Regions from separate parts of the Cupriavidus sp. WKF15 genome, predicted to be linked through region 2. Evidence: predicted binding sites of a transcription regulator. Region 2 holds the regulator's gene; each other region holds the start of a gene.
The links. The regulator sigma-54, encoded in region 2, starts transcription at its own class of promoters, with help from an activator protein. The targets are predictions, from matches to a motif close to TGGCANGNAANCTGCTTT.
Positions count from the first base shown of each region.

Region 1: CupriaWKF_RS07335 (PQQ-dependent methanol/ethanol family dehydrogenase) is a predicted target of sigma-54. The motif match lies at 2,566-2,583, and genes of this name have one in related genera.
Region 3: CupriaWKF_RS26400 (MSMEG_0572/Sll0783 family nitrogen starvation response protein) is a predicted target of sigma-54. The motif match lies at 2,767-2,784, and genes of this name have one in related genera.

Region 1 is NZ_CP119572.1:1,553,952-1,559,437, forward strand. Features, by position in the region: gene CupriaWKF_RS07330 (TonB-dependent receptor) at 1-2,320, opposite strand, end outside; gene CupriaWKF_RS07335 (PQQ-dependent methanol/ethanol family dehydrogenase) at 2,648-4,390, shown strand; gene CupriaWKF_RS07340 (c-type cytochrome) at 4,472-4,795, shown strand; gene pqqE (pyrroloquinoline quinone biosynthesis protein PqqE) at 4,857-5,486, opposite strand, start outside.
Region 2 is NZ_CP119572.1:404,967-410,452, forward strand. Features, by position in the region: gene hprK (HPr(Ser) kinase/phosphatase) at 10-981, opposite strand; gene CupriaWKF_RS01960 (PTS sugar transporter subunit IIA) at 1,056-1,511, opposite strand; gene raiA (ribosome-associated translation inhibitor RaiA) at 1,905-2,258, opposite strand; gene CupriaWKF_RS01970 (RNA polymerase factor sigma-54) at 2,308-3,786, opposite strand; gene lptB (LPS export ABC transporter ATP-binding protein) at 3,887-4,672, opposite strand; gene lptA (lipopolysaccharide transport periplasmic protein LptA) at 4,717-5,358, opposite strand; gene lptC (LPS export ABC transporter periplasmic protein LptC) at 5,446-5,486, opposite strand, start outside.
Region 3 is NZ_CP119573.1:1,987,599-1,993,084, forward strand. Features, by position in the region: gene aroE (shikimate dehydrogenase) at 1-156, shown strand, start outside; gene aroQ (type II 3-dehydroquinate dehydratase) at 440-880, shown strand; gene CupriaWKF_RS26395 (PLP-dependent aminotransferase family protein) at 1,150-2,541, opposite strand; gene CupriaWKF_RS26400 (MSMEG_0572/Sll0783 family nitrogen starvation response protein) at 2,927-3,409, shown strand; gene CupriaWKF_RS26405 (Nit6803 family nitrilase) at 3,430-4,446, shown strand; gene CupriaWKF_RS26410 (MSMEG_0568 family radical SAM protein) at 4,397-5,486, shown strand, end outside.

The DNA.
Region 1 (5,486 bases), 1.1 Mb from region 2:
TGTTCGCGACCTGGCCGTAGGTTTCGTAGCGGCGGTCGAACAAGTTGGCCACGCGGGCATAGACCTCGAAGTGCTTGTTGACCTGGTATGCCGCGCGCAGGTTGACCGTGGCGTAGCCGGGCACGTGCCAGTTGGCCGCCTTGGGCGGCTGGCCCGGCTGGGGGTCGCCGCGCAGTCCGTCTTCATTGCCGCTGGCGGGGCTGTCGGACACGGCGACCAGGTCGGCGCCCAAGGTCAGCCCCGCCAGCGCCTGCCAGTCCGCACCGAACTTGAATGTGTGGCGTGGCAGGCCTGCCATGCGCATGCCGGGGCGGACGTCGATGGTGCGCTCGCCGACCGCGAGCTGCCCGGTCGCCTGGTAGGTGGCCTGCAAGTAGCTGTAGGCAAAGCGCAAGGTGACATCGCCGACGCGCTGGCGGGCGGTGAGGTCGAGGCCCTGGTTGCGGGTGCGGTCGAAGTTGGCGAAGTAGCCCATCTGTGTATTGGGCGCGCGCAGGAACAGGATGTCGTCGTGGTTGTCGATGCGGTAGAGCGTCGCGGTGACGTCGGTGTCCTTGCCGGGGCGCCAGCGCACACCGGTTTCGAAGGCGTGCGAGACGACCTGTTTCAGGTAAGGGTCCGCCTGCAGCCCGGCGGGCAGGCGGCACGGCTGAGTCGGGTCGGCGCAGCCCAGTTCGAGCACCGTGGGCACGCGGCTGTTCTGCGCATAGCCGCCAAACACCGAGACCCCGCCGCCCAGCTTCTGCACCAGGCCCAGCGCGGGATTGAGACGGCGGTAGGTAAAGCTCTCGCGCGGTTGCTCGCTGCCGTCGCTGTTTTGCAGGGTATTGCTCACCGTGGCGAGATTCCATCGTGCCGACGCCGTCAGGAATGTGCTGGGCGTCAGGGTCCAGGTGTCGGACAGGTACATGCCGAACGTGCGGGCGTTGCCGCTGACGCCGGAGACCAGGTTATTTGGCGCACCGGCATCGGCCACGGCGCCGCGGTCGTCGGTGAAGGTGCCCGGCTGGGCGTACTGGGAATAGGTCAGCCGGCTTCGGTCCAGGCTGATGCCGGCATTCAGCACGTGGTGTTCGGTCTCCCTGGCCAGGCTCACGGCTACGCCTACGGTCTGCTGCCGCATATGGCTGGTATTGACCACGGCCGGGTGCAGCGCCGCGCCTTCGGCACGGGTTACGCCGCAGCCGTCGCCACGCGGGCTGCCATCGGCGTTGAACCCGTCCGCACAGGCTTCGGCATAGGCCTCGTAGTCGGGGTTGACGTCGCCGCTGGTAGTGTCGCGCCGGCTGTTGCGCACGTAGGCAAGGGCGGCTGCGCTGGTCTTGTCGTCGAACCAGTGGCGGCCGTTGATGGCGACCTGGGTGACCTGGTTGCGCGTCTGGTCCGGGTAGGTATAGACCGCGCGACGGTTCAACTGGTAGATGTCGGGCTCAGTCCCGTTGCCGCTGGCATGGTAGGCCGGTACCAGTCCATTGCCGGTCAGCGTGCTGCGGCCATGGAGCAGCGATACGTCGAAACTGTCGGTCTCGCCCGCATAGCCCGCCTTGGCAAAGACGTTGCCGAGTCGCCCTGACGAGTCGTCCCGCCAGCCATGCTCCTGGAACAGCGTGCCGGCGGCGAAGGCGTGCCAGCCGCCTTCGCTGCGCACGCCGCCCGACAGGTCGGCGCGCTTGCGGTTGCCGCTGCCATAGGACAGGTCGGCCGTGAAGCCGGGCGAGTCCAGGCCCGAGCGCGTGGTCATGGCCAGCGCGCCGCCCAGGCTGTTCAGGCCATAGGCCGGGTTGGCGCTGGAGACCAGCGACACGCTTTCCAGGGCGGCCTCCGGGATCATGTCCCAGCTGATCACATCGCCGAACGGCTCGTTGATGCGGATGCCATCGAGGTAGACCGACAGGCCTTGCGGCACGCCCGCGATCGATGAGGCTCGGTAGCCGCGGTAGGTGATGTCGCTCTGGAAGGGGCTGCCCTGGATATCGTTGACGTTGACGCCGGCCAGGTTGCGTCCCAGGTAGTCGGCCAGGTTGCTGGCGCGCGTACCGTTCAGGTCATCGCCGCGCACGGTCTGCACCGTGTAGGGCACCAGGTTGCCGTCCACGCCGATGCCGGGCAGCGGCGCGGCCGCCACCACCAGCACTTCTGGCAGCACGGCACTGTCCTGCTTTGGCGCAGCGGTGTCCCATTGCGCAACAGCGGGCCGCTGCGCCAGCACTGCTGCGGCCATGGCAATCGCCGTGGCCGCGCGGCGGCAGCGCTTGCCACGCCGCGCGCGGGTGTGGTGGGTGGCCTGCGGTGGCGGCGCAGGGAACGGGTTGGTTGGCATCTTGCGTCTCCTCCGGATTAGGGGTGGCTGCCTGCGTTGGGCAACGACCGGACCTGAACTGGCTGAGGGAGACAGAGCAGGTTCCGTACCTCGGGGCGCTATGCGCTGGCGTGACCCCTTTGGCTGACTGCCCAGGCCACCGGCGGTTGTTCAGTTCTGGAGCAGATGCAACGCAATGTTGCGTGCTGACACGGCCGCCACGGCGTCATGCGTCTGCAACCGGCGTGTTTGTGCGGCAATCCGACTGGCATGGGAATTGCCAAAAGCGTCACTGGTGTATGGCGCAGTGGTGCGCCGGTGGAAACCGAGAATAAAGAGGAGATGACAATGAGGACGTTACGACTAGTGATGGCAGTCGCGACCGCCGTGGCCACGCTGGCCGCGCAGGCGGCAGTGACCGATGCCATGATCGAGAACGATGCGAAGAGCCCCGGCGACGTATTGTCATGGGGCATGGGACCGCAAGGCCAGCGCTATTCCGGGCTGACGCGCATCAATACCAAGAACGTCGGAAACCTGGTGCCGGCGTGGTCGTTCTCGTTCGGCGGCGAAAAGCAGCGCGGGCAGGAAGCGCAGCCACTGATCCACGACGGCAAGATGTTTGTCACCGCGTCGTACTCTCGCCTCTATGCGCTCGACCTGAAGACCGGCAGCAAGCTGTGGAAGTACGAGCACCGGCTGCCCGAAGGCATCATGCCGTGCTGCGACGTGGTCAACCGCGGCGCGGCGCTCTACGACAACCTGGTTATCTTCGGCACGCTGGATGCGCAACTGGTCGCGCTCGACCAGAAGACCGGCAAGGTGGTGTGGAAGGAGAAGCTGGCGGATTATGCCGCGGGCTATTCGTACACGGCGGCGCCCCTGATCGTCAAAGGCATGGTGCTCACCGGCATTTCGGGCGGCGAGTTCGGCGTGGTCGGCCGGGTCGAGGCGCGCGATGCCAAGACCGGGCAACTGGTGTGGTCGCGCCCGGTGGTCGAAGGCCACATGGGCTACAAGTACGACAAGGACGGCAACAAGACCGAGAACGGCGTGACCGGCACCGAGAACGCCAGCTGGCCCGGCGAGACCTGGAAGACCGGCGGCGCCGCTACCTGGCTTGGCGGCACCTATGATCCGTCCACGGGGCTGGTCTACTTCGGCACCGGCAACCCCGGCCCGTGGAACAGCCATATCCGCAAGGGCGACAACCTGTACTCGGCGTCGACGGTGGCGATCGATCCGGCCACCGGCAAGATCGTCTGGCACTACCAGAACACTCCGAACGATGGCTGGGACTTTGATGGCGTCAATGAATTCGTGACCTTCGACCTGGACGGCAAGCGCATGGGCGGCAAGGCCGACCGCAACGGCTTCTTCTATGTCAACGACGCGGCCAGCGGCAAGCTGGTCAATGCCTTCCCGTTCGTGAAGAAGATCACCTGGGCCACCGGCATTGACCTGAAGACCGGCCGGCCCAACTACATCGACGAAGGCCGCCCCGGCGACCCGGCCAGTGGCGACGACCCGAAGAAGGGCAAGTCCGTACTCGCCGCGCCCGGTTTCCTGGGTGGCAAGAACCAGCAGCCGATGGCCTACAGCCCGCAGACCGGCCTGTTCTATGTGCCGGCCAACGAGTGGGCCATGGACATCTGGAACGAGCCGGTCAGCTACAAGAAGGGCGCAGCCTACCTGGGCGCCGGTTTCACCATCCATCCGCTGAACGAGGACTACATCGGCGCGCTGCGCGCGATCAACCCCAAGACCGGCAAGATCGTCTGGGAGGTCAGGAACAACGCGCCGCTGTGGGGCGGGGCGATGACCACCGCCGGCGGGCTCGTGTTCTGGGGCACGCCGGAAGGCTACCTGAAGGCCGCCGACGCCAGGACCGGCAAGGAGCTGTGGAAGTTCCAGACCGGCAGTGGCGTGGTGGCGCCGCCGGTCACCTGGGAAGACAACGGCGAGCAATACGTGGCCGTGGTGTCGGGATGGGGCGGCGCGGTGCCGCTGTGGGGCGGGGAAGTCGCCAAGCGGGTGAACTTCCTTGAGCAGGGCGGCTCGGTGTGGGTGTTCAAGCTGCATAAGGGCTGAACGCCAATCGATGCTCTGGACACGCCGGCATCGCTGACCCGATGCCGGCGTATTTGCGATACGAAACAGCGGGATCAAGGTATGAAGAAGGAATGGATGGCACTGGCGGCGGCGTTACTGCTGCTGCCTTGCGTGGCTCAGGCGGACACTGCGGCCGGTATGCAGGCCCTGGCTGACAAGAATGGATGCTTCGCCTGCCATGGCATGCAAACGAAAGTGATAGGCCCGGGGTTTGCCGAGGTGGCGGCGAAGTACAAGGGAGACGGCCAGGCGGCCGAGCGGCTCGGCAAGAAGATCCGCGAAGGCGGCAAGGGTGTCTGGGGGCCGGTTCCCATGCCGGCGCATGGGAATCTCGGCGAGGCGGACGCGAGGAAACTGGCGGAGTGGGTGTTAAGCGTGGGGTGAGGTTTGCGTTGGTCCTGGCACTACAGTGGGGTGGACGTCTGTCGTGCCAGGACCAGCCACATCATTCGTTGCCGCTGCTTAGCCGCAGCGAATTGCCATCGCTGCGAAACACCATCGGCTGCGCGCCGGCGTGCGCCTGCAACGTGGCGAGCCTGCCCTGCAACACAATCTCCGTGACCCTGCCATGCTCGCCGGAGCGCTCGCACACCGGATCCGTCGCCGCGGGGTCGCCGGTCAGCAGCAGAGCCTGGCAGCGGCAACCGCCATGGTCCTCCTCCCGATGGTCACATGACCGGCAGGGCTCCTGCATCCACGCCGTGCCACGAAAGCGGCGGAATGCGTCGCTGTCGCGCCAGATCTCGCGCAGTCCGTGCGTAGTGACATTCGGCAAGACCAGGTCCGGCAGCATCCGCGCCGCATGGCACGGCAGCGCGGTCCCATCCGGCGCCACGCCAAGAAAGGTCGTGCCCCATCCGTTCATGCACTTCTTGGGCTTGCCTTCAAAGTAGTCGGGCACGACGAACAGGAGCTGGCACTGCTTGCCGATGCGCGCCCGGTATTGCCTGACCACGGCCTCGGCTTCAAGCAGTTGCTCCTGCGTCGGCATCAGCGCCAGACGGTTGTGCCATGCCCATCCGTAGTACTGCGTGTTGGCCAGCTCCAGATACTCCGCGCCCATCTGCAGCGCCAT
Region 2 (5,486 bases):
GATCGCCGCTCAGAGCAGGCGGCCCTGTCCGCGCGAGACCGCGTCGGCCTGCATTGCGGCGCGCTGGCGGTCCATGAAGTCGCGCAGGGTATCGATGCCGCGCAGGCGCAGGATGGTGTTGCGCACGGCGGCCTCGACCAGCACGGCGAGGTTTCGGCCGGCCGCCACCTGGATCTTGACCATATGGATTGGCAGGCCCAGCACGTCGAGGTACTGGGAGTCGAGCGGCAGGCGTTCGAACTCGCCGTCGTTGCGGCGCACCAGCTGGACCACCAGCTTCATCTTCATCTTCCGCCGCACGGCGGTCTCGCCGAAGATGGTCTTGATGTCGAGCAGGCCCAGGCCGCGCACTTCCAGCAGGTTCTGCAGCAGCGGCGGGCAGCGGCCTTCAATGAAATCGGGCCCCAGGCGCACGAAATCCACCGCATCGTCGGCGACCAGGCCGTGACCGCGCGAGATCAGTTCCAGGCCGAGCTCGCTCTTGCCGAGACCCGACTCGCCCATGATCAGCACGCCCATGCCCAGGATGTCGAGGAACACGCCGTGCATGGTCACGCGCGGCGCGGAAATGCGCGACAGGTAAAGCCGCAGGTGGTCGATCACCGCCGCCGAGGAGACCGGCGTGGTGAACAGCGGCGTGGACGAGCGCGTGCAGCGCAGCTCCAGGTCCGGCGGCGGTTCCATGCCGTCGGCCACCACCAGGAACGGCGGCTCGAGCAGGATCAGCTCGCCCATCTGGCGCTTGCGGGTCTCGTCGTCCAGGCGCTGGTAATAGGTGATCTCGGGCTTGCCCAGCACCTGGATCCGGTTCGGGTGGATCAGGTTCAGGTGGCCAACCAGGTCCGCGGCCGAGGTAGCCTCGCGGGCAAACTCCACGTCGAAGGCGCGATCCGCACCCTCCAGGCCAGCCACCCACGAGAGTTTGATGTCGGCTGCGTTGTCGTCGAAGATCGACTGGGAGGTGACGCCGGTGAGTTCCATGCGGTATGACTTTCGGAGCGGGGACCGTGCCGGACTTTACGGTTGTCCGGTCTGTTGCCAGCCCAGGGGGAGGATCAGGGATGCCACTGCGTCAGGAGTTCGTGAACCGCGTCCGGCGTGGCCAGCGTTGCCAGGCCTTCGCGCATGTCGCGATCCGATAGCAGCTGGGCAATTTCGGAAAGGATTTCGAGGTGCTGCTGCGTGGCCTGTTCCGGCACCAGCAAGAAGATCAGCAGCGAGACCGGCTTGCCGTCCGGCGATTCGAACGGAATCGGCTCCGCCAGCCGCATGAAGGCAGCCAGCGGTTGCTTCAGACCCTTGATGCGTCCATGCGGAATGGCCACGCCCGCGCCCAGGCCGGTTGAACCCAGCGACTCGCGCGCGAACAGGTTGTCGGTCACGGTCGCCCGCGCCACGCCATGATTGTTCTCGAACAGGAGCCCGGCTTGCTCGAAGACACGCTTCTTGCTGGTGACGCTGACGTCGAGTTTGATGTTGCCGGGTGGCAGCAGTTTGGCCAAACGATTCATGGGCGATGCGAGGATTTCAGTTAGCAGGCAGATCGGACTGCTCAGCCCGGAAACGAAGCAGGGCCGGATTGCGGCGAGGCCATGGTTTGCCAGGCGTTCGGCCATTAGTTCGGCCATTATAGAGCAGCGTCTCCCCTGTTCTTGTGCAATGCAGCGCCGGTCCCTGTAGGTCCCGGCCCGTGCTGGTGCCGCCGCACCAGGGTAGGGCGGGCGCACCGGAGTCGCCACCGGCTATGTCTTGGAGAGCATACACCGTGCGGCGCCAGTTGCGAACACTTGTGCCAGCGGCCCGGGCAAGGCTGTGGCCGCGGATGCAAAAAAGCCGCGCTACATGGCGCGGCTTGCTTTTATCAGTCCCTTTTTGAGGGCCAGCCTAACGACTGGCAGGCATGATCATTGCTGCTGTAATTGTGACTCGGCCATCTGGTACTTGACCGCTTCGCGGTCGTGGCCTTGCACGCGGTCCTTGTAGCGAATCACCTGGCGGTCCAGCTTGTCGACGAGTGCGTCGATGGCCGCATACAGGTCTTCGTGGTGGGCTTCGACAAAGATGTCCTTGCCCCGGAGGTGCAGATTGATTTCCGCGTACTGCCGCCTGTCCTTTTCCTTGTGATTGTCGACTGAGAGTAGCACGCTGACGCCAATGACTTGATCGAAATGCCTGACGATACGCTCCAGCTTCGTTTCCACGTACTCACGCAGAGGGGGCGTGATGTCCAGGTGGTGTCCACTGATCTTGAAGTTCATAGCGCTTCTCCTTCTGAAAGAGCTGCACCAGGCAGGCGGTGCAACTCGGCTACAAAGTCTTGCGGAGATTGACAGCAGGGATCTTCAGGGCTTCGCGATACTTGGCGACGGTACGGCGCGCGACGACGAAGCCTTGTTCACCCAGCAATTCGGCAATTCGGCTGTCGGAAAGAGGACTCCTCGGGTCTTCGGCTCCTATAAGTTGCTTGATCAAGGCGCGGATGGCCGTTGATGAAGCCGCGCCACCAGTTTCGGTGGACACGTGGCTGCCGAAAAAGTACTTCAGTTCGAAAGTACCCATTGGCGTTGCCATGTATTTATTAGTCGTCACCCGGGATATGGTTGACTCGTGTAATCCCAGTGTATCGGCAATCTCCCGCAAAACCAAGGGGCGCATCGCGATTTCGCCATGCGTGAAAAAGTTCTTCTGACGTTCGACAATTGCCTGCGAAACTCGCAGGATCGTGTCGAACCTTTGCTGGATATTCTTGATCAGCCAGCGCGCTTCCTGCAGCTTCTGCTGCAGGCCGGCCGCGCCGGACTCTCCCTTGGCTCCGCGCAGGATCTGCGCATACATATCGTTGATGCGCAGGCGCGGCATCACGTCCGGGTTGAGCTGCGCGATCCATCCGCCGCCGCCCTTGCGCACGAACACGTCCGGCACCACGAAGTCGGCTTCGGGGCGGCTGTACGCGTGGCCCGGATATGGCGCGAGCGAGCGGATCAATTCGTGGGCGGCCTTGAGCGCCGCTTCGTCCACCTGCAGTGCTTTTTTCAACCGCGTGTAGTCGCGCACGGCAAGCAGTTCCAGGTGATGGTTGACGATCGACAATGCCAGCTCGCGCTGCGGGTGCTGCAGCCGGCGCAGCTGCAGGGTCAGGCATTCGGCGGCATTGCGCGCGCCTACGCCGGGCGGGTCGAAGCTTTGCAGCAGCGCGAGTATGGCCTGCACTTCCTCGACCTCGAATTCGAGTTCCTCGGGCAGCTCGGCGCAGATCTCCTCTAGCGACGCGCTCAGGTAGCCGTCGTCGTCGAGCGATTCGATCAGGAAGATCGCGAGCCCCTTGTCACGTGTAGAGATCTTCAGCGGCGCGAGCTGTTCCATCAGGTGTTCGCGCAGGGTGGGCTCGGCATCGCGCAACTGCATGGGCGTCTTCTCGTCGTCATCGCCCTGCGGGCGCCGCGCGAAATCGTCCAGGCTCCAGTCGCTGCCGTAATCGTCGCCACCGCTGTCACTGTAGCCTTCTTCATCTGCGCCCGCGCCGTTGGCGTTTGCTTCGCCATTGCCCTGCGGTTCCGCTGGTGCGGGTGCCGGTGCGCTCTGCAGATTGACCGAGCCGTCCGCAGCCACGCGCAGCGGGCTTTCGATCCAGTCGTTCTCGCGCTCGAGCAGCGGGTTTTCGGTCAGGGCCTGCTCGACTTCCTGCTGCAGTTCCAGCGTGGAAAGCTGCAGCAGCCGGATCGACTGCTGCAATTGCGGCGTGAGGGCAAGATGCTGGGAGAGGCGGAGCTGTAGCGACGGTTTCATGCGACCTATTCTATGCGCATCTTCCCGTTGTTGGAACGGAAATTGCTATCGCTGATGCTGCCTGATCGTCTCTGCCAAGGGGACAGTTTCTGCCCCGGCTTCACATGCGGAAGTTCTCGCCCAGATAGACGCGACGCACCGACTCGTTGGCGATGATGTCTTCGGGCTGGCCCGCTGCGAGTACGGTGCCTTCGCTGATGATATACGCGTGGTCGCAGATGCCGAGCGTTTCGCGCACATTGTGGTCGGTGATCAGCACGCCGATGTTGCGTGCCTTGAGGAAGCTGACGATGCGCTGGATCTCGCCGACCGCGATCGGGTCCACGCCGGCAAATGGCTCGTCGAGCAGGATGAAGCGCGGCGACGATGCCAGCGCGCGCGCGATTTCCACACGGCGGCGCTCACCGCCCGACAGCGACAGCGCGGGATTGTTGCGCAGGTGGGCGATCTGCAGGTCGTCGAGCAGCGTATCGAGGCGGCGGTCGATCTCGGCCTTGGGCAGCGCCTTGCCGTTTTCGAGCTGGAGCTCCAGCACCGCGCGGATGTTCTCTTCCACATTGAGCTTGCGGAACACCGAAGCTTCCTGCGGCAGGTAGGACAGGCCCATGCGCGCACGCTCGTGGATGGCCAGGCCGCTGATGTGCTTGCCGTCGAGCACGATATCGCCCTCGTCCAGCGCCACCAGGCCCACGATCATGTAGAACGACGTGGTCTTGCCCGCGCCGTTCGGACCGAGCAGGCCCACGACCTCGCCGCTTTTCACGTCGAGCGACACGTCCTTCACCACCGTGCGCGACCCGTAGCGCTTCTTCAGGTGGCGCACGACCATCGTGCTGCTGTCGGCACGGCCGTCGTTGGCGGCGGAAGCGGACGTGGGGGCGAGCATTGCGGTATCGATCATGGTGGCGGTGGTGCGCTCGGGCGCGTAATTCAGGGCTTGCTGGACGGCGCGGGCGCCGGCTTCAGGTCGAGTGGCGGGGCGGCGGCCGCACCGCTAGCTTGCTGGCGCGGCGAGAGCACTGCGCGCACGCGTCCCGACGGGTTGCCGGCCGAGGTGTTGTCACCGCCGCCGGCAGCTGTGTAGAACTCGTTGCGGCTGTCGTAGGTCAGCACCGCGCCACGGATCTCGTCGACCAGCTTGGCGCCCTGCAGGCGGGCCATGCGGGCGTGGCCGATCAGCTTGGACATTTCCTGCTTGCCGTCGTACTCGATGCGATCGCCCCAGCCGTCCATGTACTCGTCCACGCCTTCACGCTTCTGCCGGATATAGGCCTGCTTGCCGGCCTTGGCCGTGGCCACCGCGAACTGGTAGCCCTCGGGATCGGTGCGGATCTCGGCCGCGTCCGACTTCAGCACCATGGTGCCCTTGGTCAGGATCACGTTGCCCGTCAGCGTGTAGATCTGCTTGACGTCGTCGTAGCTGGCGTTGTCGGCTTCCAGGACCAGCGGCTTGTCCCGGTCCGCGCGTTCGGCATGGGCGCCCAGCGGCGCCAGCACGGCAAGCGTGGTCGCCACGGCCAGCAGCAACGGGGAGGCGCGCCGGCGGGACAAGGTCGTCAGGGAAGCAATCATGTTGGCAAGAGTCGCAGGAAGGCGGAGGTTCAGGCGCGGTGCTCAGGTCCGCGGTGCCGCCCCGTGGTGCGCGGGCGGCTGTTGTTGTCAGGATCCCGGGGTCCGGGTGGGCGCACCGGTAATGATGG
Region 3 (5,486 bases), on a different replicon from region 2:
CCTTTCCTTCGGCTGGCGCAAAACGCGGGCGTTGCCCATCTCGCGGATGGCGTTGGCATGCTTGCAGAACAGGCTGCTGAAGCGTTCGCATGGTGGCGAGGCGTGCGGCCTGATACCAGGGAAGTGATCAACCGGCTCACCGTTCCACTGGTTTGACATAGTTGGACGGTTCGCTCGGGTACATACGGGCCGCCACGCGGCCGACTCGGCCGCGTGGGGAACTATGCAAGCCCGCCTGTGGAACGACTCATTTGCGGCGCCCCCCACGTCGTGCCATGAAATGGCGTAGCAGACATCGGCGAGACCGCCTTTATCCGCCTTTTTTATTCACTGTCTGGAACCTGCGCATCACCGAAGCCATCGTCACGGCAGCGCGGTCCGGCTCGGTAGTCGAACTGCCGCGCGATTAACCTTGCATATCCTAATCTAAGGAGTAGTAATGAAAGTTCTTATGCTTCATGGCATCAATCACAACATGTTCGGCAAGCGGGATCCGGTCCAATACGGGACCATCACGTTGAACGAGATTGACGAAAAGCTGCATGCTCTCGGGCGAGAGCTTGGCGCCAAGGTCGACAGCTTTCAAACAAATAGTGAGGGCGAAATGTGTGAGCGTATCCACCAGGCCTTCTTCGATGGTGTAGACGCCGTGCTGATCAATGCTGGCGCTTGGACACACTATAGCTATGGAATCCGCGATGCGTTGGCGATTCTGACCGTACCTGTCATCGAGGTCCACATGTCGAACATCCACGCCCGAGAAGCATTCCGGCACCACTCGGTATTCGCTGAAGTTGTGAATGGACAAATCTCCGGGTTGGGCGTCGACAGCTATTTGCTCGCATTGCGGGGAGCGGTCGCTGCGGCAACGGGGCGTTAAAGCGACCGTTGATCAGCGGTGGAGTTGATGTCGTCGGAGTGGCATGCGTCAGCGGTGCTGGAAGGGCCACCCTGCGCCAGAGAATGCACTGATGTATGACTATTGATTTGATCTGGCTTGCCGGATTGGCGCCCGCCTTCGCTTTCCGCAGGGCAAGGCACCTCTTGTCCTGGTGCCCGTGCGAACGATGCCGATTCCGTCGTCAGACGGCCTGCGGCTTTGCTCGGCGCTGGCAGGATTGCGCGACTATGAGCCAGGCATAGCCTGGACTACAGCATGGCCGAATGCAGATGGTGCGGATCGTCAAGCGTATCCGCGACGATCTGCAGCGACTCCTCGATCTCGTCCCGCTCGCCGGGCCCGCCAAGGCAAAGCCGGATCGCATCGGGCGGGTTGCCATCCGTCGAGAAGGCCGCGCTCGACACGGCGCCGATGCCGCGCGAACGCAGGTGCAAGGCCAGTTCAGACGGGCGCCAGGCATTGCCGGTGCCCAGATGCAGCCAGAGGTGGAAACCCTCCGGATCGGCGGCGTAAGTGCGGCCGGCCAGCACGCGCGTGGCGATGGCCTGGCGTGCGGCATTTTCCTGCCTGACTGCGGCAAGCATCTCATCGGCCGTGCCGTCCTTGATCCAGGCCGTGGCCAGCAAATTGGTGAACGGGCTGGCCATCACGGTGGTGGCGCGCAACGTGCCTGCCAGGCGCTGGCTTTGCCTGGCTGAGGGCGCATGGACGAACGCCGTGCGCAAGCCGGCGCCGAAGCATTTCGACAGGCCGGTCATGTAGTAGGTCAGTTCCGGGGCCAGCGCTGCAAAGGTGTCCGGGGTGCGCCGGGGCAGCATGCCATAGGCATCGTCCTCGATGATCGGCACGTTATAGCGTAGCGCGATATCGGCGAGGATCTCGCGGCGTCCCTGGGACATCGTGCGCGTGCTTGGGTTCTGGATGGTGGGGTTGCAATAAAGCGCTGCGGGCTTGTGCGCCTTGCAGAAGTTCTCGAAGGCGCTGCCGATCATGCCATCCTCGTCGCCTGGCAGTGCCTGCAGCTGGACCCCGAGTTGCGCAGCAATGGCCTTGATCCCGGGATAGGCCAGTGCCTCAACGCATAGCGTCTGTCCGCCGCGCGCCAGTTGCGACAGCAGGGCAACCAGCGCGCTGTGGATGCCCGGGCAGATGAGCAGCGTTTCGCTGGCTGCCGTCGGCACGAGCCGGCGCAGCCAGGCCGTCACGGCCGCACGGTCGGCCGGCGTGCCGCCGAAATCCTGGTAGCGCAGCAGCGTGTACGGATCCGTCCCGGCGAGGAGTGCCGCCGACGATTCACGCAGCCGCGTTGCCAGCGCGGGGGGCTCCGGCGGCATGTTCATCGTCATTTCGGCGCTGGTGCCGGCGCGCAGCGGCAGAGCCGGCGCCCGGCCACGCACATAGGTGCCGCTGCCGGCCTTGGCATCGATCAGCCCGCGCTTGCGCGCCTCGCCGTAGGCGCGCGCGACGGTGGTGTAGTTCAGGTCCAGCGCCTCGGCCAGGTCGCGCAAGCCGGGCAGCCGGTCACGCGCCTGCAGGCGCCCGTCGGCAAGTGCCTCCTCGATCAGGTCGGGAATGGTCAGGTAGGCGGGCTTGGGGCTGTCTGCAATGCGCTTTGCCCAATGACTGGTCAGGCCGGACAAGATTCTCTCCAAACGGGGCTGCGCCGTCGTGGCGCCGCGCAAATGAATGCATGGTGCGTGCCAGTTTGATTGCATCTGAATGGCTGCATGATGGTGCGCAGGCCGTCTGGCCGCACCATCTAAATGCAGTGTGCAGCGGCGCACGACGCGATTCTGGTGCAATCGTCAGGCGCCCTTCGTGTTGCGATTAAGCCATGCGGGCCATGCGATCAATGATGCGATCGATCGCATGGCGACTGCTTGATCGGGCATTGATCGGAGGGGTGAATCCGGTTGATGGCATATCGGTTGCACAAACTGGACCGTCGGCGACAGCGCCGGCCCGGGGTGGCGGATTGCGCCGCACCGGCTTGTCCGAACCGCAACCCACTCACTGGAGTACAGCATGCCCGCAGTCAACAAACCTGCCCATCAGGATGGCGATTTCCTGGTCGATTTCGAAGAGAAGGTGTTCGAGGACGTCAAGGCAGAACCCGGCGAGAAGGCGCTGGTGACCTTTCATACCGTGGCCTTCGAGGGATCGATCGGTTTCGTCAACCTGCTGCAGGCCACGCGGCTGCAGCGCAAGGGCTTTGACACCAGCATCCTGCTGTACGGCCCGGGCGTCACCCTTGGCCTGCAGCGTGGCTTTCCGCGCCTGGGCGATGAAGCCTTTGCCGGCCACCTGAATTTCAACAAGCAACTGCGCAAGTTCATGGACGAGGGCGGCAAGGTCTATGCCTGCCGCTTCGCGCTGCAGGCTCTCTACGGCCATGGCGAAGCATCGCTCATCGAGGGCATTCGCCCGATCAATCCGCTCGACGTGCTGGACCTGAGGCTGATCCACCGCAAGGAGAACGCATTGATCATCGACACCTGGACGGTCTGATCCAGCTCAGGGGTATCGCCATGTCACAGAAACGCATTGTCCGCGCCGCGGCGGTCCAGATCTCGCCGGACCTGGAAAGCGGTGAGGGAACCCTGGCCAAGGTGCTTGAAGCCATCGAGAAGGCCGCGCGCGAGGGGGTGCAGCTGATCGTCTTCCCGGAAACGTTCGTGCCGTACTACCCGTACTTCTCGTTCGTGCGCCCGCCGGTGCAATCCGGAAGCGATCATCTGCGCCTGTACGAGCAGGCCGTGACGATACCCGGCCCCGTGACGCTGGCCGTCGCCGAACAGGCGAGGCAGCATGGCATGGTGGTCGTGCTCGGCGTCAACGAGCGCGACCACGGCAGCCTGTACAACACGCAGCTGATCTTCGACACGGAGGGGCGGCTTGCCGTCAAGCGGCGCAAGCTGACGCCAACCTTCCATGAACGCATGATCTGGGGGCAGGGCGATGCCGCTGGCCTCAAGGTGGTGCAGACCGCCATCGGCCGTGTCGGCGCGCTCGCGTGCTGGGAGCACTACAATCCGCTCGCGCGCTACGCGCTGATGACCCAGCATGAAGAGATCCATTGCAGCCAGTTTCCCGGCTCGCTGGTCGGTCCCATCTTCGCCGACCAGATCGAGGCAACGATTCGCCATCACGCGCTGGAAGCCGGCTGCTTCGTGGTCAATGCGACAGGTTGGCTCACCGATGCGCAGATCGCCTCGGTGACGACCGATCCCGTGCTGCAGAAGGCGCTGCGCGGCGGCTGCAACACAGCGATCGTCTCGCCAGAGGGGCAGCATCTCGCGCCGCCGCTGCGCGAAGGCGAAGGGATGGTGATCGCTGACCTCGACATGGCCCTCATCACCAAGCGCAAGCGCATGATGGACTCGGTGGGCCACTATGCGCGCCCCGAACTGCTCAGCCTCGCCATCAACGACCGGCCGGCGGCCACGGTGTCGGCCATGGGCGAATTTCCTCTTCCCACTTATCGGAGCCCCGATCATGCAAGCCAGCGAGACGATGTCGGCCTCGAGCCGGCAATTGATGACTGAGCTGCAGTCCGTCGGACTGCGGCTGGAAGATCCGCGCGCGGGGGCCCAGAGCCGTCGCGGCGGCGCGGGGCCGTCCGACCACAAGGCGGTGACCATCGATGGCGTGACCATCATGGTGCCCGTGCATACCAGTACCGCGTGGAATTCGCCCTTCGTCGCCTCGGCGCCGGACGGCAGCGGCCGCAGCGCGCTCAAGCGCGGCGCCATTCCGATCGCCGACATCAGCTTCCCGAAAGCGCCGCGCTTCTACGGCCTGCAGACGCTGGACGGCATTCCGTATGCGCAGATCGCGACGCTGCATGGCGCCGATGTGCTGGCGACGACCGTCCTGCAGACCTGCATCCGCTATGAGAGCCGACGCAAGACCTGCAAGTTCTGCGCGATCGGGCAGTCGCTGGCGGCCGGTCGCACCATTGCCAGGAAGACCCCGGAGCAGCTTGCCGAGGTCGCCCGCGCGGCGGTGTTGCTCGATCATGTCAGGCACATGGTGCTCACGACCGGCACGCCGCCGACGCCCGATCGCGGCGCCGGCATCCTCTGCGACAGTGCGTTTGCGATCCGGGCGGCGGTCGACCTGCCGATTCAGGGACAGTGCGAGCCACCGGACGACGACCGCTGGTTTGCGCGCATGCGCGCCGCGGGGATCGACAGTCTCGGCATGCACCTAGAGGCGGTCACGCCTGCCGTGCGCGAACGGATCATGCCCGGCAAGGCATCCGTGCCGCTGTCGCGCTATATGGACGCGTTCGAGGCTGCCGTGGGCGTGTTCGGCCGCGGACAGGTGAGCACCTATATCCTCGCCGGGCTTGGCGACACGGCCGAGTCCATTCTCGCCATCTCGCGCCGGCTGGTGGACATGGGCGTGTACCCCTTCGTGGTGCCGTTCGTGCCGATCTCCGGGACCCCGCTGGAAGACCACCCCGCACCGACGCCGGCGTTCATGCGCGAGATCCTGGCGCCGCTGGGCGCAATGGTCGCGGCGGCCGGGATGCGCTCGGCCGACATCAAGGCTGGCTGCGGCAAGTGCGGGGCGTGTTCGT